4 regions of the Stutzerimonas sp. R40042 genome follow, and region 1 is predicted to be linked to each of the others. Evidence: predicted binding sites of a transcription regulator. Region 1 holds the regulator's gene; each other region holds the start of a gene.

The links. The regulator FliA, encoded in region 1, starts transcription of late flagellar genes. The targets are predictions, from matches to a motif close to CTAAAGTTTNNNNNNNNNNNGCCGNTAA.
Region 2: the regulator FliA is predicted to act here: its motif matches at 1,931-1,958, upstream of OUY36_RS05340 (methyl-accepting chemotaxis protein).
Region 3: the regulator FliA is predicted to act here: its motif matches at 2,823-2,850, upstream of motA (flagellar motor stator protein MotA).
Region 4: the regulator FliA is predicted to act here: its motif matches at 1,837-1,864, upstream of OUY36_RS04175 (methyl-accepting chemotaxis protein).

The regions. Positions count from the first base shown of each region.
Region 1 covers NZ_CP113258.1:2,932,022-2,937,184, forward strand. The annotation lists gene OUY36_RS13775 (chemotaxis protein CheA) at 1-1,208, opposite strand, end outside; gene OUY36_RS13780 (protein phosphatase CheZ) at 1,220-2,014, opposite strand; gene OUY36_RS13785 (chemotaxis response regulator CheY) at 2,038-2,412, opposite strand; gene fliA (RNA polymerase sigma factor FliA) at 2,487-3,212, opposite strand; gene fleN (flagellar synthesis regulator FleN) at 3,230-4,057, opposite strand; gene flhF (flagellar biosynthesis protein FlhF) at 4,149-5,163, opposite strand, start outside.
Region 2 covers NZ_CP113258.1:1,135,195-1,140,357, reverse strand. The annotation lists gene OUY36_RS05355 (TMEM165/GDT1 family protein) at 1-222, shown strand, start outside; gene OUY36_RS05350 (ester cyclase) at 307-750, shown strand; gene OUY36_RS05345 (M48 family metallopeptidase) at 777-1,595, opposite strand; gene OUY36_RS05340 (methyl-accepting chemotaxis protein) at 1,993-4,122, shown strand; gene OUY36_RS05335 (SOS response-associated peptidase) at 4,162-4,779, opposite strand; gene OUY36_RS05330 (putative signal transducing protein) at 4,791-5,051, opposite strand; gene OUY36_RS05325 (CPXCG motif-containing cysteine-rich protein) at 5,051-5,163, opposite strand, start outside.
Region 3 covers NZ_CP113258.1:4,129,627-4,134,789, forward strand. The annotation lists gene rsgA (small ribosomal subunit biogenesis GTPase RsgA) at 1-836, shown strand, start outside; gene motB (flagellar motor protein MotB) at 852-1,853, opposite strand; gene motA (flagellar motor stator protein MotA) at 1,863-2,714, opposite strand; gene OUY36_RS19540 (HDOD domain-containing protein) at 2,879-4,393, shown strand; gene OUY36_RS19545 (rhodanese-like domain-containing protein) at 4,442-5,163, shown strand, end outside.
Region 4 covers NZ_CP113258.1:898,577-903,739, forward strand. The annotation lists gene maiA (maleylacetoacetate isomerase) at 1-201, shown strand, start outside; gene OUY36_RS04170 (sodium-dependent transporter) at 283-1,743, shown strand; gene OUY36_RS04175 (methyl-accepting chemotaxis protein) at 1,937-3,826, shown strand; gene OUY36_RS04180 (type 1 glutamine amidotransferase domain-containing protein) at 3,948-4,631, shown strand; gene rimA (S6 modification regulatory phosphodiesterase RimA) at 4,635-5,163, opposite strand, start outside.

The sequences.
Region 1 (5,163 bases):
TTGGAAACGGCCTTGGCCATTGCCTCGTCGCCGCTATTGGAGCCCAAGCGCACCAGACGGTTACGCACCAGCACCAGCTCGCCGACCATGTTCATGATCTCGTCCAGCCGCGCGGTATCGACGCGCACCGTGGTCTCGGCCTCGGCCGGAGCCTTCTCGGCCGCGGCTGGCGCGGCGGGCTTGCTCGCTGCGCCAGCCACCGGCTTGGCAGCAGCCGGACGAGCCGGCTCAGCCTTGGCGGGAGTCGGTTTGGTCGGTGCCTTTTCTACCGATGCAGCCGCGGCGGATTCGCTGACGCCGACCGGGCTGGCGCCGACCACTGGGGGTTCGAACTTGCCTTTGCCATGCAGCTGATCGAGCAACGCTTCGAACTCGTCATCGGTGATCTCGTCGCTTGCACCTGCCCCACTACTGGCCGTTGCAGGTTCGGCAGCCGCCGGCGTGGGCGCTGCGGTGGTTGCCGGCTCGAATTTGCCCTTGCCGTGCAGCTGATCGAGCAGTGCTTCGAACTCGTCATCGGTGATCTCGTCGCTTGCGCCTGCCCCGCTACTAGCAATCGCAGGCTCGGCAGCCGCCGGCGTGGTCGCTGCGGTGGTTGCCGGCTCGAACTTGCCCTTGCCATGCAACTGATCGAGCAACGACTCGAACTCATCATCGGTGATTTCGTCAGCCACGGTGCCTGTATCGGCGGATGCCAGCGGCTCGACAGCGGGCGGTTCGATCGCATCCAGCAGCTGCTCGAAATCGCTGTCGGCGCCTTCGCTCACAGGCTCGGCGATCGCCTGGGGCGCTGCGGCGGCAGGTGCTTCGTCGTCGGATGCAGGCTCGGCCAGACGGGCCAATGCGGCCAGCAGTTCCGGCGAGGCAGGAGTAGGTTCGACGCGTTCACGGACCTGGCTGAACATCGCGTTCACGGCGTCGAGCGCCTGCAGAACGACGTCCATCAGTTCGGAATCGACTCGACGCTCACCCTTGCGCAGGATGTCGAAGACGTTTTCGGCAATGTGGCAGCATTCCACCAGCTCATGAAGCTGAAGAAAGCCCGCACCGCCCTTGACCGTATGGAACCCGCGAAAAATCGCATTGAGCAACGCCATGTCATCGGGGCTGCTTTCCAGCTCCACGAGTTGCTCGGACAATAGTTCGAGAATCTCGCCGGCCTCTACCAGGAAGTCCTGGAGAATTTCTTCATCGGCGTCGAAGCTCATATTCACTTCCCCTAAAAGCCCAGGCTTGAAAGCAGATCATCGACATCGTCCTGGCCGGAAACGACGTCTTCACGCATATCGGCATGCATCTGCGGACCTTCACCATTGGAAGGCGATTTTTCTTGTTTTTTCTTCTCTTGCTCGGCGCGCATGGCATCACGGTCGTGCTGGATGCCAGCCACGCGGTCGACCTGCCCCGCCATCAGGACGAGATTGAGCAGATTGCTTTCAAGCTCGGTGATCAGTCGGGTGACACGCTTGATGACCTGGCCGGTCAGGTCCTGGAAATCTTGGGCCAGCATGATTTCGCTGAGGTTCTGCGACAGCTGGCTACCATCGTTCATGCTGCGCTTGAGGTACTGGTCGATGCGCTTGACCAGCCCACGGAACTGTTCAGCATCCATTTCGCGGCGCATGAATCGCTGCCAGTCGGCCGTCAGGCTCTGGGCCTCGTAGCTAACGTAGTTGACCAGCGGCGCCGATTCCTCCACCAGATCCATGGTGCGGTTGGCGGCCTTCTCGGTCATCTCCACCACATAGGACAGGCGATCGGTCGCGTCGGTGATCGGTGACGGATCGCCGCCAGTGGCACAGGTATCCATCTCGAGTTTGACGATGGCGTTGTGCAGCTCGCGGGTGAGCTTGCCGACTTCCTGATAGAGACTGTGATTACGCGCCTGGCTGAGTTCATTGAACATCTGCGTCGCTTCATCGAAGCGGCCCTGCTGCAGGCTTTCAATCAACTTAGGGGCGTTGGCCTTCAGAGTCGCTTCGAACTCTGCCAGGCTCTGATCTGCTTGCGTCATAGTGCCCTCGCGGCGTTGCTGCTTCAGCCGTTGACGCGCTCGAAGATCTTCTCGATCTTCTCCTTGAGCACCTGGGCAGTGAAAGGCTTGACCACATAGCCGTTTACGCCGGCCTGTGCCGCCTCGATGATCTGGTCGCGCTTGGCTTCGGCAGTGACCATCAGCACCGGCAGGTGCTTGAGGCGCTCGTCGGCACGCACGGTACGCAGCAGATCGATACCGCTCATGCCCGGCATGTTCCAGTCGGTGACGAGAAAGTCGAAGCTGCCGCTCTTGAGCATCGGCAGCGCGGTGGTGCCATCGTCCGCTTCGGCGGTGTTGGTGAACCCCAGGTCACGCAAGAGGTTCTTGATGATTCGTCTCATCGTCGAGAAGTCATCGACGATGAGGATTTTCATGTTCTTGTCCAAGTCGACCTCCGTAAGTCCCAAAATGCCTCAGCAAACCGAGCACGTCATACCGCAAACAATCGTCAATTGGCGCGCCATTCACCGAGGCGCGCACGCAGGCGCGCCGCACACTGGCTATGCAACTGGCTCACACGCGACTCGCTGACTCCCAGCACCTGACCGATTTCCTTCAAGTTCAGCTCTTCGTCGTAATACAACGACAGCACCAGCTTCTCGCGCTCCGGCAGGTTGGCGATGGCTTCTGCCAGCGCCAACTGGAAACGTTCGTCCTCCAGATCGCGGAAAGGCTCGGGGTGCGTGCTGCCGGCATCCTCCTGCAGCTCGCCATGCTCGCCTTCCTGCAGCAGGTCGTCGAAGCTGAACAGTCGGCTGCCGAGGGTATCGCCGAGGATGCTGTAATACTCATCGAGACTAAGCTTAAGTTCGGCCGCAACTTCATGATCTTTAGCGTCACGACCGGTTTTCGCTTCGATGGCGCGGATCGCCTCGCTGACCATGCGCGAGTTGCGATGCACCGAGCGTGGCGCCCAATCGCCCTTGCGCACCTCGTCGAGCATGGTGCCGCGGATGCGGATGCCGGCGTAGGTTTCAAAACTGGCGCCCTTGCCGGCGTCGTACTTCTTCGCTGCTTCCAGCAGTCCGATCATTCCAGCCTGGATCAGGTCGTCCACCTGCACACTCGCAGGCAGACGCGCCAGAAGGTGGTAAGCGATACGCTTGACCAACGGCGCGTACTGATCGATCAGGCGATATTGAGCATCCTTTGCCTGAGCCTTGCTGTAATACATAGCGGATCCGGCACCTGTCATTCGTGGCTTTCTGAAGCGGGACTGATGAGGCGCTCGACGAAGAATTCGAGATGGCCGCGCGGGGTAGCGGGCAACGGCCAGGTATCGATCTTCTGCGCAATGGCCTTGAAGGCCAGCGCGCATTTGGAGCGCGGATAGGCTTCATAGACGGCACGCTGCTTTTGTACCGCCTTGCGTACGGCCTCGTCGTAGGGCACGGCGCCGACATACTGCAGCGCCACATCGAGAAAACGCTCGGTGACCTTGGTCAGCTTGGCGAACAGGTTGCGACCTTCCTGGGGTGCATGCGCCATGTTGGCCAACACCCGGAAACGACTGATGCCGTAGTCACGGTTGAGCAATTTGATCAGAGCATAGGCATCGGTGATGGACGTGGGTTCATCTGTGACGACCAGCAGCACTTCCTGCGCGGCACGCACGAAGCTGACCACCGAATCACCAATACCGGCCGCGGTATCGATGATCAGCACGTCCAGCTCATCGCCCAGCTCACTGAATGCCTGGATCAGACCGGCATGCTGCAGGGACGACAGCTGTACCATGCTCTGCGTCCCGGATGCCGCGGGCACGATACGGATACCGCCGGGGCCCTGAATCAGCACATCGCGCAGATCGCACTCACCGGCGATCACATCGGCCAGGGTTCGCTTGCTGGTCAGGCCAAGCAGGACGTCGACGTTGGCCAGACCCAGGTCGGCGTCGAGCAACACCACACGCCGGCCCAGATCGGCCAGCGCCAGCGCCAGATTGACCGACACGTTGGTCTTGCCGACGCCACCCTTGCCGCCGGTCACCGCAATCACCTGTACGGGATGCATACCCATGTTCACACGCCTATATCTTGCTGGGGCCATACGGCCGGCGATGCGCCCGCATGGCACGCATCTGGTTCATTCTGGTACCGCACTCGCTTGATCATCCGGCCCGCCGTGACGAGCCGTTGTACAACCCGGCGAACATGTCCGCCATGGCCTCTTCGCTCGGCTCCTCGCCTGATTGCAGGCTTACCGCACGGCTGACCAGCTGGTGGCTACGGGGCAGATGCAGGTCATCCGGAATCCGCGGGCCATCGGCGAGGTAGGCTATCGGCAAATGCTGGCTGATCGTGAGACCGAGCACATCGCCGAGGCTGCCTGCCTCGTCCAGCTTGGTCAGGATACAACCCGCCAGGCCGCAGCGACGATAGTTGTGCCATGCCGCCTTGAGTACCTGACTCTGGCTGGTCGCCGCCAACACCAGATAGTTCTTGGATTTCACACCGCGATCCGACAGCGCTTCGAGCTGCTTGCGCAAGGTCGGATCGCTGGCCGGCAGGCCGGCGGTGTCGATCAGGATCACGCGCTTGCGGGCCAGCGGCGCCAGCGTCTTGCTCAATGGCTGGCTCGGGTCGATCTGCAGCACCGGTACGTCGAGGATACGCCCAAGCGTCTTGAGCTGCTCCTGCGCGCCGATCCGGTAGTTGTCCATGCTCGCCACGGCGATGTTCTGTGCGCCGTACTTGAGTACGTAACGGGCCGCGAGCTTGGCCAGGGTGGTGGTCTTGCCAACACCGGCCGGGCCGACCAGCGCAATCACTCCGCCCTCTTCCAGCGGCTCCTGCTTGCTGACCTTGATCGCCTGCGCCATATAGGCCAGCACCATGCGCCAGGCCTGACGCGGATCGTTGATGGTCGCGACCTTTTCCAGCAGGCTGCGCGACAGTTCGGCCGGCAGGCCGAGGCGCTGCAGCCGACGCCAGAGGCTGGCCTGCTGCGGACGGCGGCTCTGCTCCTGCCCCCAGGCGATCGAGCCGAGCTGCACCTCGATTAGCTCACGCAGACCGTGCAGCTCAGAATACATCGCCTCGATCGCGCGCGGATCGACGGCGGCGGACGGCGCGGCAGCCGGCTCGGGCTGAGCGCTCGGCGCCACGGCGGCCGGCTTCTCGTCA
Region 2 (5,163 bases), 1.8 Mb from region 1:
ACGGTGATGCTCGCCGCGCAGTATCCGGAATTCGTGCTGGTCATCCTCGGCACCACGGTCGGCATGCTGCTGGCCAACGTTCCGGTGGTACTGGCCAGCCACTTCGCCGCCGACCGGCTGCCGCTGACGCTGATCCGCCGGGTCGCCGCCGCCGGCTTTGCCGCACTGGCGCTGTACGCCGGCTATCAGGCGCTGACCATGAGCACGATTGTCTCAGGCTGATACCCAGCGCAAATCTGCGCAACCGGGGAGCTGATAGAGTGCGCTACCGCAGCGCACATCAGCGCCCCGAGGAGATCAGGCTGAATGTCAGCGGATGGACGCAAGAAACGAGTCTGCAACCATATCGATCTGAGCTGGAACAAGGGCCGTCTGGCCCTTTCCGAACAGATGCAGAGCAAGTATTTCGCCTACAAGGGCTCATTCATTGGCCAGCCGCTGAACAGCGCAGGCTTCGCCGAGCTCGTGCGTAGTGTGCGTAGCGCCATGCCGGACCTGGAAGTGGTGGTGGACGAGTGCATCTGCGAGGGCCACAAGGTGGTCACCTCGAGCACGGTGATGGGAACACTGGCGACTCCGCTGTTCGGCTATTCGGCCACCGACAAGATCCTCGCTATCGCCGCGATGAGCGTCTGGACGCTCAATCCGGCCGGAGATATCGAGGAAATTCACACGTTGATCGATCTTGAAGGCGTGCACCAACAGCTGGGTATCGAAACACCTCTCTCGACGCTGCTGTCGCCGACCTGAGCGGGCGGCGAGCAGCGTCGCCTCGGTCAGCGGCCGCTGCGGGCCTGCTCGTAGAGCGGCATCACTTTCGGAATATTGGCACGCAGCGCCGCGGTGCGAGTCGCCGAGGAAGGGTGGGTGCTCATGAACTCAGGCGGAGCCGAACCACCGGCCGAGGCCATTTTTTCCCACAGCGTGATCGCCGCGTTCGGGTTGTAACCGGCACGGGCGGCCAGTTCCAGACCGATCAGGTCCGCTTCGTTCTCGTTGCCGCGGCTGTTGGGCAGCGTCATCAGGTACTCGACGCCCATGTTCGCCAGCTGCAGGCCACCCGTACCGACACCCATGGCCGAACCCAACTGAGTCGCCATCTGCACGCCGTATGCCTTGGACATGGCTTCGCGGCCGTGCTCACGCAATGCGTGGGCGATCTCGTGGCCCATCACCGCCGCGATTTCGTCGTCGGTGAGTTTCAGCTTTTCGATCAGGCCGGTGTAGAAGATGATCTTGCCGCCCGGGCCGCAGTTGGCGTTGAGCTCCGGGCTGTCGATGACGTTGACCTGCCAGTCCCATTGCGTGGCATCGGGACGGAACACTCCGACCTTGGCGATCAGCCGCTGGGCAATGCCGTTGACCCGCTTGGCGATTGCACTGTTCTTCTCCAGCACGCCCTTGCTCGACGCCGCACTGAGCGTCTCCTGGTAGGACTGGGCATACATCTGGTTGACCTGCTCGGTCGACAGCATGCTGAACATGTACTGCTTGCGGTCGACGCCTACGGCGCCGCCGCTGGTGGTGTTGACGGCCTGACAGCCCGCCAGCACGACAGCAGCGGCCAACAGCGACAATCTGTGCGGCTTGAACATCGAGTTTCTCCGGAAAACCTGCGCCGTATCCTAGGGTCTGTTCCCGTTTCGTCGCAAGCCACGTTGCTGCGCCAAATGGCGCCAGGCAAGGCGCGGGACGCAGGTAATGGTGGTTCCCTTGCCAAGTCCCGCAACGCCGCATGGCGCCATTTGCCGCGCAACCCGCAGGGCCGGGCCGTTTTTTGCGCGATGCGGCGTTACTTGTCGCTTATTTGGAATGACCAAACTTCGCTCCTCGTGCCTTGCCTCGCGCAAAAAACGGCTCCGGCGCGGCCGCGTACGAAACGGGAACAGACCCTATCGCGGGCCCACCTGTCAGGCAACCGAACGTGCCGCTGCAGTTGTCGCAAATCCGGCCGATAGCCTGCCTATCCGCTGCGCAATTGGAGTTCCGCACATGTTCCGATCCATCCAGACCGCCTTTGCCGCGCTGGCCGGCGCCTGCACCCTGGCCGTGATCGCCGCACTTCTGCTATATGCCATGGTTTCCGGCATACGCAGCCAGGCGCTGGTCGAGGAGCGGACCCGCTCGCTGATCGACGGCATGGTCGAGCAGCGCGTCACTGCGCTCGCCCAGACCCAGGTCAGCCGGATCCAGGCGCAATTGCAGGCACCTCTGCAGATCGCCACGAGCCTCGCGCGGGTGCACACACTCACCGCGCTGACCGGCGACGACGGCATGCCGATGGCCAATCTCCGGCGCGAGGAACTGATCAACCTCGCGCGCCAGACTCTGATCGAGAATCCCGAGCTGACCAGCACCTATATCGCCTGGGAGCCCAACGGCGTGGATGCCAACGACCTGATGTATCGCGGCGACGAGCCGGGCATGGTCGACGGTCGCTTCGCCAGTTGGGTATACCGCGACGGCAACGGCGAGCTGTTGGTCGACCGCCTCACCGATATCGAAGACACCCGACTGCTGGATACCGGCGTACGTGCCGGCGAGTACTACCTGTGCCCGCGCGAGCAACTCAAACCGTGCGTCGGCGATCCCGCGCCCTATGAGATGAATGGCAAAACGTCGCTACTGTCTTCGTTCAACGCGCCGATCATCGTCGACGGCAAATTCCATGGCATCGTCGGCGCGGACATCAGCGTCGACTTCATCCAGCAACTGCTGAGCAATGCCAATGCACAGCTCTATGGCGGTGTTGGGCAGATCGCGCTGATCTCGAACAACGGCCGCCTGGCCGCCTACAGCAGCGACAAGAGCCTGATCGGCAAGCCGGCAGCACAGATCCTCGACGCCGAGGAGCAGGCGCTCGTCCAGCGCTTGCCGGCCGGCCAGACCCATTATCAGATCGATCAGGCGAATGGCCACGTCGCATTGTTCCTGCCTTTCTCCTTTGACGGCACCGACGCCCGCTGGGTACTGATGCTGCAGCTACCGATTGCCGAAGTCATGAAGGACCTGGAACAGCTCATGGCGGCGCTCGGCGAGGAAAGCCGCAGCAGCCTGGCCACCATGCTGGTCATCGGCATGCTGATCGGCCTTGCCGGCCTGCTGGCAATCTGGCTGGTCAGCCGGCGTATCACCCGTCCGCTGCGCGAGATGGTGGTGATGCTGGACAACATCGGCCAGGGCGAAGGCGACCTGACCCAGCGCCTGCATATCGACAGTCGCAACGAGCTGGGCCAGATCGCTACCGGTTTCAACACGTTCCTGACACGCCTGCAGGGCATGATCGGCGAGGTGGTCGGCTCGGTGCAGAAGGTCAGCGACGCTTCCGAGCACACCGCCGACATCGCTATCCGTACCGACAAGGGGGTGCAGACGCAACTGGCGGAAATCGAGCTGGTGGCCACCGCTGTGCACGAAATGACCGCAACGGCTCAGGACGTGGCGCGCAACGCGACCCAGGCGGCCGAAGCGGCGGGCAATGCTGACCGCGCCGCGAATCAGGGCCGGCATATCGTCCAGGACACCGGCTCGACCATCGCCGAACTGGCCGACGAGATCGGCCGTGCAGTGGAGGTGGTGCAGACGCTGGCTCGCGACAGCGAAAATATCGACGCCATTCTGGTCACCATTCGCAGCATCGCCGAGCAGACCAATCTGCTGGCCTTGAACGCCGCGATCGAGGCGGCGCGTGCTGGCGAGCAGGGCCGCGGCTTCGCCGTCGTGGCCGACGAAGTCCGCAACCTCGCGCAGAAGACGCAGCAGGCGACCGGCGAGATTCAGCAGATGATCCAGCAGCTGCAGAACGGCACCCGGGACGTGGTGCAGGTGATGGAGCAGAGTCAGAACCGCACCCAGCGCAGCGTCGAGCAGGCCGATGCGGCTGCCGAAGCGCTGCAGGCAATCACCCAGGCGGTCTCGCTGATCAACGACATGAACAACCAGATCGCCAGCGCCGCCGAGGAACAGAGCGCCGTGGCCGAGGACATCAACCGCAACGTCACCAACATCGGTCAGGTCGCACAGGAGGTCGCCGGTGGCGCCGAGGAAGCCAGCCAGGCCAGCGCCGGCCTGACACGTCTGGCCGAGCAGCAGCGCCGCCTGATCAATCAGTTCAGGGTCTGACCGGAGCTGTCGGCAGGACCGGGCAGCCAGGCGGATGTCTCAAGCGGGGGTGAGGCATTCTGGAGAATCGAGGCGCGGGTCGTTGACCAGCGTCGCCAGCGGCCGCTCGCGCAGCGTCGGGGCTGGTTGCAGCAACAATTGCTGAAGCGTTTCGGGAGGGGTGGCGGGATCGAGCCACGCCGCCTGCCCCGCCTCGTCGAGGATCAGCGGCCGGCGCAGCGTGGCCGCCGGCTGGGTCACGACAGCAGCACTGAGATAGGTGTGCCCCTGCACCGGATAGGCTTCCCAGAGCGCGGCGAAATAGGCGAGCGAGCCTTCGCAGGTCACCCAATAGGGGCGCTTGCGCGCCGAGCCGCGCCATTCATAGAAGCCGTTGGCTGGCAGCAACCCGCGGCGCAGGCGAAACGCCTCGCGGAACATCGGCTGCTCGCTGATGGTTTCCGCCCGCGCCTGGGCCGGCGTGCGCGTCAGATCGGTAAGCCAGGCCGGCGTCAGCCCCCAGCGCACGCGGCTGAGCTGCAGCTGCGCATCGACCTGGCGCAACAGCAGCACCGAAGCGCCAGGCGCGAGGCTCCAGTGCGGTTGCTGATCGGAGGGGAAACCGGGCAACGCAGCGAAGTCCTGGCTCCAGCGGAAAAGGGCATAGCGACCGCACATAAAAAGACTCGTCAGCAGATCAGTTCGCCGGGGTAACTCTCCGGTTCATCGCCCGGCAACGGCTCGGCGCCATTGTACGCAGCGATCAGCTGACGTGCCCGCTCGGCATCCTCATCCGCGACCATCAGCCCCAGCAGCCCGGCCGCCGGCAGTTCGCCCATGGCGCCGATCAGATGACTGCCCGCCAGGAATGCCTCGATGCCCTCGGCAACCAACATGCCGCTGAGCATTTCCGCCTCCAGCAGATCGCGCGGCTCGTAGATACGCCGCATCATTCGTCCTCCCCACGGGTTTCCAGCTGCCACTGCTCGCCGTCCGTATGCAGATCGAAGACGATCGGCCGGCAGCACACGGCGCAGTCCTCAATGTACTGCTGATCGCCCG
Region 3 (5,163 bases), 1.2 Mb from region 1:
ACAGCGGGCAGGTGTTCCGCTGCCACTTGCGGGCCAACCTGCCGGCACTGGTCACCGGCGACCGCGTGGTCTGGCGCCCGGGCAACCAGGGCATCGGCGTCATCGTCGCGCAGCTGCCGCGGCATTCGGAGCTGTGCCGGCCGGACATGCGTGGCCAGCTTAAGCCGGTGGCGGCCAATGTCGACCTGATCGTCATCGTCTTCGCCCCGCTTCCCGAGCCGCACGCCAACCTGATCGATCGCTATCTGATCGCAGCCGAGCACGCTGGCATCGCGCCGCTGCTGCTGCTGAACAAGGCCGACCTGATCGACGAGCAGAACGAGGCAGCACTGAACCGCCTGCTGGACGTGTATCGCCAGCTGGATTATCCGCTGCTGGAGGTCTCGGCCCATGGCGGCGCCGGCATGGACGAGCTGAAGGCGCGTCTCGACGGTCACGTCAGCGTGTTCGTCGGGCAATCCGGGGTCGGCAAGTCATCGCTGGTCAACAGCCTGCTGCCGGGCGTCGACACCCGTGTCGGCGCGCTGTCGGAAATGACCGGCAAGGGTACGCATACCACCACTACCGCGCGGCTGTTCCACTTCCCCGGCGGCGGCGAGCTGATCGACTCACCCGGCATTCGCGAATTCGGCCTCGGCCACGTCAGCCGCGCCGATGTGGAAGCAGGCTTCATCGAATTCCAGGATCTACTCGGGCACTGCCGTTTCCGCGACTGCAAGCACGATCGCGAACCGGGCTGCGCGCTGCTCAAGGCTCTGGAAGAGGGGCGTATCCAGCCACAGCGCATGGCCAGCTATCGACATATTCTCAGCAGCCTGCCGGAATCGGACTACTGAGTTCATCCCGGCCGGTCAGCGACCGTCGGGTTGGCCGAATTGCAGCACCCCGTCTTCGAAGATGTTCAGCCGCTCGCGCAGCTGTTCGGGCTGCAACGGCTCCTCGACGGGTGCTGTCGCGCCGGGCGAAGACTGGGCAGGCACCGCACCGCCCTCATCGTCGCGCTGCGCGCCGGGCTGCTCGCCCTCGATCGAACGCTGCGCCTTCTTTGTCAGCACCAGGATATCGATGCGACGGTTCACCGGGTTGAACGGATCCTTGCGATCGAACAGTGCCGATGAGGCATAGCCCACCACCCGCGCAATCTGCTCCTCGGGATACCCACCTGCTACGAGCGTGCGGCGCGCGGCATTGGCGCGGCTGGCCGATAGCTCCCAGTTGCCGAAATCGCCGCGCCCGGAAAACGGCTTGGCGTCGGTGTGTCCGCTGATGCTGATCTTGTTCGGCACGGCGGCGATGGTGTCCACCAGCGCCAGCAGGATGTCCTCGAAGTAAGGCTGCAGCTGGGCGCTGCCGAGGGCGAACATCGGTCGGTTCTCGGCATCCATGATCTGGATGCGCAGGCCATCCTGGGTGATCTCGAAGAGGATCTGGTCCTTGAACTTCTGCAGCTCGGGGTTCTCGTCGACCTTGTTCTGCAGTTCCTGCAGCAGCAACTCCAGCCGCTCGCGCTCGATCTGCTCGGCGAACGTCTCGGCCTGCTGGGCGTCGATCTGCGCCTCGCTCTGCGCCGGCTCCAGCTCGGGATTGAGGGTGCGGTCCGGCGAAGGCGTCGGCGTGCCGCCCAGATCGATGACATGGGGGCTGGCGCTTTCGGTGAACCCGATGGGGTCCTGAAAATAGCCGGAGATGAGTTTCTTCTGTTCCGGCGTGGCCGAACTCATCAGCCACATCACAAGGAAGAACGCCATCATCGCCGTGGCGAAGTCGGCGAAGGCGATCTTCCAGGCGCCACCGTGATGACCGCCAGCGACCTTCTTGACCCGCTTGACGATGATCGGTTGGGTATTGTCCATGGCGAACCTTTAGCTGCCACGCATGGCTTGCTCGAGCTCGGAGAAGCTCGGGCGGTGCGCCGGATAGAGAACCTTGCGGCCGAACTCGACGGCCAGCGTCGGCGGCATACCCGAGGCCGAGGCGACCAACGTCGCCTTGATTGCCTCGTAGACGTTGAGCTCTTCCTTGGCGTCGTGCTCCAACGCCGCGGCCAGCGGCCCAAAGAATCCGTAGGAAGCAAGAATGCCAAGGAAGGTACCGACCAGCGCCGAGCCGACCTTGTAGCCGATCATGGCGTTATCCGCCTCGGCGAGGATCGACATGGTGATCACGATACCCAGTACCGCCGCGACGATACCCATCGCCGGCAAACCATCAGCGACCTTGCTGACGGCGTGAGATGGGTGCTCGAGTTCTTCCTTCAGGCTGTTGAGCTCCATGTCGAACAAGCCTTCGAGTTCGTGCGGCGCCATGTTGCCGGAGGACATGATGCGCAGATAATCGCAGGTGAAGGCGGTCATCCGCTCGTCCTGCAGGAAGCCGGGGTACTTGCTGAACAGCGGACTGGCGGCCGGATCCTCAAGATCGGCCTCGATGGCCATCATGCCCTCGCGGCGGCTCTTGTTCAGGATCGAATAGAGCAGGCTGAGCACTTCTAGATAATAGGTATTGGTGAAGCGCGTGCTGAACATCTTCAGCGACTTCTTGAAAACGATCTTGGTGGTGCTGCCCGGGTTGGCCTGCAGGAAGCCACCCAGCGCCGCGCCGCCGATGATCATCACCTCGAAGGGATGGATGAGCGCGCCGATCTTGCCGCCGGATAGTACGAACCCGCCCAGCACGCTGGCGAACACGACGATGATGCCGATGATTTTGACCATAGGAGGTACGTCTGGAACCTGATTACGAGCCGTTCGGACTGCGGCAACAACTGCCGCAAAACCCCGCCGTACGGCCTTGCAGAAGGAATGTTGGAAGAATTGTTCTGGTTATCGGAACTTTTGCGCCAGACTAAAGGCCATCCCGATGAAAAGCTAGTTCGGCCATGACCACCACACCCCCGCTACCACGCACCCTGCCCGCCTGGATCAAGGCACTCGACGATGCTCCCCTGCCCGCCTTTGCCGCCGTTCATGAACGGGTTCGCCTGGCGTTGCGCGACAGCAGCAAGTCGATGCGGCAGATCGCCGAGCTCATCCAGGACAGCCCGGTGCTGGCGCTGCGCTTCATTCAAGAGGCCAACCGCGGCATCGGCGATGGCCAGCCGGCCGAAAGCCTGGAGGTCGCACTCAGCCGCATCGGCGTGCAGCGCGCTGAAGCATTGCTGGCGCGCATTCCGGCGATGGAGGCGGCCGACATGCCGCGACCGCTGCGGCAACTGGTACTGATCAGCCGCCATGCCAGCCAGCAGGCCAACGGACTGTTCGCCGCCCGCCTGGCCCGGCTGTGGCAGGACATCCACTGGGGCAGCCTGCTGTTTCTGGCGCCGGCCTGGGCACTGATCGGCACCTATCCGCATCTGCTGGAAAGTTGGGAACAGCGGGTATTGGTCAAGGGCGAACCAGCCAGCCGCGTCGAGCGCGAACTGCTCGGCGTTTCCCTGCTGGAGCTGTGCCTCAGGCTTGCCGAGCATTGGCGTCTACCCGACTGGATCGCTCAGGGCTATCGCCTGCTCGGTGCCGATCGGCGCCGGCTGATCAGAGCCCTGCATATCGCCCACGACAACGAACACCCGCTGCACCAGCAGCAGATGCTCGACGCCGACCCCGAGCTACGCCGCTGGCTTACATTGCCGAGCAACACCATCGTGCTGGCCAACGGCTTGGCGCTATCGGCACACCACAGCTGGAGCGGCGTGCACAGCCTGCGCTGGCAGCGGCTGGCCGGACTGTACCTGCAGGTGCCGCTGGACGAGATGCAACAGATGGTGCACCAGCAAGCGGTCATCAGTGCCCGCGAGTTCGGCCCGACCGACCTCTGGCACCCGGCCCAGGGCCTGCTGTGGCCAACCGGCAGCCGCTTCCAGACCCTGCGCGAAGCACCGATCCCGAGCGCGGCCGACCTGGCAGAGTGGCGCGACCAATGTCGCCGCCTGCTGGGCGATCCCTCACCGTTCAGCAACATCCTGCAACTGACTGCCACAGCCAGCCGCGCACTGAACTGCGCCGGCCTTCAGCGCTCACTGGTGATGCTGGTCGACCGCAAGCAGAATCGCCTGGTCAGCCAGCAGGGCAACGGCCTGCCTGCCGATGCCGCGCGCCTGACGCTCGCTCCGGAGCAGAGCCAGATTGTTCGGCGCCTGCTGGAAAAACCTGCCCAGCTGCGACTGCAACCATCCAACATGGCGCAGTTCTCGGCCCTCTTGCCCGGCACGCTCAAGAAACTGTTCGCCGGCGAGCACCTGCTGTTGCGCTCGCTGGGAGTCGACGGGCGAGTGCTGATGCTCATCGTTGCCGATCAGAACGGCGCGCCCATGTCGGACGCGGTACTGCAAACATTCGTTAAAACATCCCAGTGCATCGAGCGCGCACTGAGCAACTTCAGCAGGCGCGGGGGCTGATCTTTTTCGCTAGACTTCGTCCCTTCCATGACTGAGTCGAGGCCCGCCGTGTCCGTCTTTTCCCACCTGCCGCTGGTGATCGAGCCTGCCGATCTGGCCGCTCGCCTCGATGCGCCGGAACTGATTCTGGTCGATCTGACGAGCGCCGCTCGCTATGCCGAAGGCCATCTGCTGGGTGCTCGCTTCGTCGACCCCAAGCAGACCCAGCTCGGCCAACCGCCAGCGCCCGGCCTGCTTCCCGACATCGCGCAGCTGCAGCAGCTGTTCGGCGCACTGGGACATCGCCCCGACGCGGTCTATGTGGTCTACGACGACGAGGGCGGCGGCTGGGCCGGGCGCTTCGTCTGGCTGCTGGATGTGATCGGCCATCACCACTACCACTACCTCAACGGCGGCCTGCACGCCTGGCTGGCCGAGGGTCGGTCACTCACCCAGCAGGTACCCGCGGCCGCCGCCGGCCACCCGAGCCTGACGCTCGACGAAGCACCCACCGCCACCCGCACCTACATCGAGAGCCGCCTCGGCGCGGACGACCTGGCTATATGGGACGCTCGCTCACCGGCTGAATACCGCGGCGAAAAGCTGTTCGCCGCCCGCGGTGGCCACATCCCCGGGGCGGTCAACTTCGAGTGGACCGCCGCCATGGACCCAGCACGTTCGCTGCGCATCCGCGAGGACATCGCCGAGCACCTGCGGGCACTCGGGATCGTGCCGGAGAAGGAAATCATCACCCATTGTCAAACCCACCATCGCTCAGGCCTCACCTACCT
Region 4 (5,163 bases), 2.0 Mb from region 1:
CTGGAATGTTTCGAGGGCAGGCTTTCCCTGAACGATCGGCCAGGTTATCTGGAGGCATGCCTGGTGCCGCAGGTATACAATGCGCGCCGTTTTGCCTGTGACCTCGCGGCGTATCCACGCATTCTCGAGATCGTCGCACGCTGCGAGACGCTTCCGGCCTTCCAGCAGGCCGCGCCGGAGGTGCAGCCCGACGCTCAATGAAAGACTGAATCCGCCTTGCACGCCGCCGCGCCCTGCGCGACGGTCCCGATCCCGTCACAGATAACAACAAACAGGTGACGTATGACTCGTGAAAAACCGAAGAACCTCTGGCTCTCGCGCTGGGGTTTCATCCTCGCGGCAACCGGCTCGGCCGTGGGCCTGGGCAACATCTGGAAATTCCCCTACATCACCGGCGAGTTCGGCGGTGGTGCCTTCGTATTGATGTACCTGCTGTGCATCCTCGCCATCGGCGTGCCGGTGATGATGTGCGAAATCGCCATCGGCCGCCGCGGCCGTGGCAGCCCGATCGACGCCATCGGCCGGGTAGTCCGCGAGAACAACGGCAATCCGCTGTGGAAGGCGGTGGGCGGCATGGCCATGACCGCCGGCTTCCTGATCCTCTGCTTCTATGTCGTGGTCGCCGGCTGGGCCTTCGCCTACACGGTGAAGATGCTCGACGGCTCGTTGGCCGCGACCAGCGTCGAGGCGCTCGGCGGCGTGTTCGAGGCGCACAACGCCAACCCGTGGGAACTCGGAGGCTGGAGCCTGCTGGTTGCGCTGCTGACCCTGTGGATCGTCGCCAAGGGCGTGCAGAAGGGTATCGAGAATGCGGTGCGCTGGATGATGCCGGGGCTGGCCGTGCTGCTGCTGATCCTCGTGGGCTACGCGGTGACCAGCGGCGGCTTCGATCAGGGCTTCGCCTTCCTGTTCAGCTTCGATACCTCGAAGATCACCGGCGAGGCGTTGCTGGCCGCGCTCGGCCACGCCTTCTTCACCCTGAGCCTGGCGTCCGGCGCGATCCTCACCTACGGCTCGTACATTCCGGATGACCAGTCCATCGCCCGCACCACCTTCATGGTCGCCATCGCCGATACCTGCGTGGCGCTGCTGGCGGGCCTGGCGATCTTCCCGATCATCTTCGCCAATGGCATGGACCCGACCGCCGGCCCTGGCCTGATCTTCATGAGCCTGCCGCTGGCCTTCCAGCAGATGCCGTTCGGTACCGCCTTCGGCGTGCTGTTCTTCGCCATGGTGTCGATCGCCGCGCTGACCTCGGCGATCTCCATGATCGAGGCCACCGTCGCCTACCTCAACGAGAAGCACGGCATTTCGCGGATGAAGGCGGCCATCGGTTCCGGCGTGGTGCTGCTGGTGATCAGCCTGCTGGCGATGCTCTCGTTCAACCTGCTGTCGGGCTGGACGCCGATGGGCAAGAACTTCTTCGACTGGCTGGATTACCTGACCTCGCGCTGGATGATGCCGCTGGGCGGGATCTTCACCGTGCTGCTGGCCGGCTACGCGCTGCGCAGCGAGATCATGCGCGACGAGCTGAACCTGCCGCCGCTGGGCTACGCGTTGTGGCTGTTCATGGTGCGTTACGTCTGCCCGGTGCTGATCCTCATGGTCTTCCTGCATGCGCTTGGCTGGCTGGGCTTCGACCCGTTGCAGCGCTGGTACTGGATCGCCGGAGCGATCGGTGCGCTGGCGGTGCTGGGTGAGCTGCTGCGCCCTCGGGTAATGCCGGCGCTGGCCGGTCGCTGAAGCCGCGTCAAGGCCGTGCGTGGTGCTCCGTTGGGTGCCACGCAAGCCGCTGGTCGGAAAGACGGCCCCCCGCTTGATCGTCGTCAACTGACCGTAAAGTTCCGCTGGACGAGGCCGACAGTTCAGGATGACAGCCAGGGAGGCACAGAGGACACGGATGCCCGCTTGCCCGAACCGTTCCGGACTCGCTGCCATGACCAACAGCCTCAAATTCAGTCACAAGATCCTGCTGGCCGCCTCCCTGGTGGTGATCGCGACCTTCGCGCTTTTCACGCTCTACAACGACTACCTGCAGCGCAATGCCATCCGCGCCAACCTCGAGAGCTACCTCGACGAGATGGGCGAGGTCACCGCGCACAACATTCAGAACTGGCTGTCTGGCCGGCTGGTCCTGCTGGAAAGCCTGGCGCAGAGTGTCGCCCGTGACAGCGCCAGCGAGCAGGTGGAGGCGCTGGTCAAGCAGCCCGCGCTGAGTTCGACCTTCGCTTTCAGCTACCTGGGCCGCGCCGATGGCGAGTTCATCGTGCATCCGCGCTTCGAGCTACCGGCGGGCTACGACCCGCGCCAGCGTCCCTGGTACAAGGATGCCGTGGCCGCCGGCCGCACGACGCTGACCGAGCCCTACCAGGACGCTGCCACCAATGAGCTGATCATCACCGCGGCGACCCCGGCGCAGGCCGGCGGTCAGGCGCTCGGCGTGGTCGGTGGTGACCTCAGCCTCAAGGTGCTGGTGGATATCATCAACGCCCTGGACTTCAACGGCATGGGCTATGCCTTCCTGGTCAGCGGTGACGGCAAGGTTCTGGTGCACCCGGACAGTCAGCGGGTGATGAAGTCGTTACGCGATATCTACCCGCAGAACACGCCATCGCTCGACAGCCGCTATGTCGAGGTACGGCTTGACGACTCCAACCGCATTCTCAGCTTCAGTCCGGTCAAGGGCCTGCCCTCGGTGCAGTGGTACGTCGGCATTTCGCTGGATCGTGACAAGGCCTATGCCGCACTGACCAGCTTCCGCACCACCGCGCTGATTGCGACCATTGCCGCAGTGGCCTTTATCCTGCTGCTGCTGGGCATGCTGATGCGCGTGCTGATGCGTCCGCTCAGGGACATGGGCCGCGCCATGGCAAACATCGCCGAAGGCGAGGGCGACCTGACCCGCCGCCTGGACGTGCAGTCCAAGGATGAGTTCGGTCAGCTGGCGACCGCCTTCAACCGCTTCGTCGAGCGTATTCACGAATCGATCCGCGAGGTGTCCTCGGCCACGTTGCAGGTCAACGAAGTGGCGCAACGCGTGCTCAGCGCTTCGAACGCATCGATGGCCAACTCCGACGAGCAGGCCAGCCGCACCAACAGCGTGGCGGCGGCAATCAACGAACTTGGCGCCGCCGCCCAGGAGATCGCCCGCAACGCGGCGGATGCCTCGCAGCATGCCAGCGGCGCGCGGCATCAGGCCGAGGACGGGCGCCAGGTGGTGGAGCAGAACATCGCCGCCATGCGCGAGCTGTCGGCGAAGATCAGCGCCTCCTGTTCGCAGATCGAGGCCCTGAATGCCAAGACTGTGGACATCGGCCAGATTCTCGAAGTGATCAAGGGCATTTCCGAGCAGACCAACCTGCTCGCGCTGAACGCAGCCATCGAGGCGGCGCGGGCCGGCGAGGCAGGCCGCGGCTTCGCCGTGGTCGCCGACGAGGTGCGCAACCTGGCGCACCGCACGCAGAGTTCGGCGCAGGAAATCCAGCAGATGATCGAACAGCTGCAGGTCGGCGCCGGTGCTTCGGTACAGACCATGACCGAAAGCCAGCGGCAGAGTGAATCCAGCGTCTCCATCGCCGACCGCGCCGGCGAGCGCCTCGGCGAGGTGACCCAGCGCATCGGCGAGATCGACGGCATGAACCAGTCGGTGGCCACCGCCACCGAAGAGCAGACCGCGGTGATCGAGTCGCTGAACATGGACATCACCGAGATCAACACGCTGAACCAGCAAGGCGTGGAGAACCTGCAGTCGACCCTGCGCGCCTGCGGCGATCTGGATCAGCAGGCGCGCCGCCTGAAGCAGCTGGTGGACAGCTTCCGTATCTGACCTGAACGGGGTTTAGAAGGGCGCTGCGGCGCCCTTTTTCATGGATGTGATTTGGCCGCGGAGCAATGCGCCCAGAACGGCAGTCTCACCTGTTCACGTCGCGCTTCACCAAGGAGGCTCCATGAAAATTCTCATCGTGCTCACGTCCCACGACCAGCTGGGTGACACCGGCAAAAAGACCGGCTTCTGGCTGGAGGAATTCGCCGCGCCGTACTACGTCTTCAAGGATGCCGGAGCGCAGGTGGTGCTCGCCTCGCCCGAGGGTGGCGAGCCGCCGCTCGACCCGAAGAGCGACCAGCCCGACGCCCAGACCGAGGCCACCGAGCGCTTCAACGGGGACGGCGAGGCGCAGACGCTGCTGGCCAACACCTATCGTCTGGATCAGGTCTCGGCCGAGGATTTCGATGCGGTGTTCTACCCCGGCGGCCATGGTCCGCTGTGGGACCTGGTGACCAACCCGACGTCCATCGCCCTGCTCGAGTCCTTCGTCAAGTCAGACAAGCCGATAGGCGCGGTCTGCCATGCACCGGCGGCGTTGACCGAGGTGCGCGGCAAGGGTGGCGAGTATCTGGTCAAGGGCAAGCGCGTCACCGGCTTTACCAATGGTGAGGAGGCGGGGGTGGAGTTGACCGATGTGGTGCCGTTCCTGCTCGAGGACCGCCTGCGCGAGCGCGGTGGGCAGTACAGCAAGGGCGCCGACTGGACACCCTATGTGCAGGTCGATGGGCTGCTGGTGACGGGGCAGAATCCGGCGTCATCCGAGGCGGCCGCGCAGGAGCTGCTCAAGCTGCTGCGCGTGGGCTAGGCATCACTGCGGCCAGGCGAGCTGTTCCGCCTGACCGCAGGCCTCGAACAGCGGCCGGCTGAACAGGTAGCCCTGCATCAGATGGATGCCGAGATCGAACAGCGCGCTGCATTCGTCGGCGGTCTCGACGCCTTCGCCGATCACCTTGATGCCCAGCTCCTCGCACATCGACACGGTGCCGCGGACGATGGCCTGGCGCGTGCGGCTCTGGTCGATGCCGCGGATCAGGTCCATGTCCAGCTTGATGATGTCCGGCTGGAAATCGGCCAGCAGGTTGAGGCCGGCGAAGCCCGCACCGAAGTCGTCGATGGCAGTGAGAAAGCCGATGCGCTGGTATTCGCGGAAGACTTCGGTCAGCCACTTGCCATCGTTGACGCGCTCGCCTTCGACGGTCTCGAAGATGATCTGCTCGACCGGAAAGTCGTGCGCGCGCGCCGCTTCCAGCGTCGAGCGGATGCACAGCTCGGGGCGGTAGATCGCATTGGGCATGAAGTTGATCGACAGCTTGCTCTGCATGCCGAGCTTGGCGGCA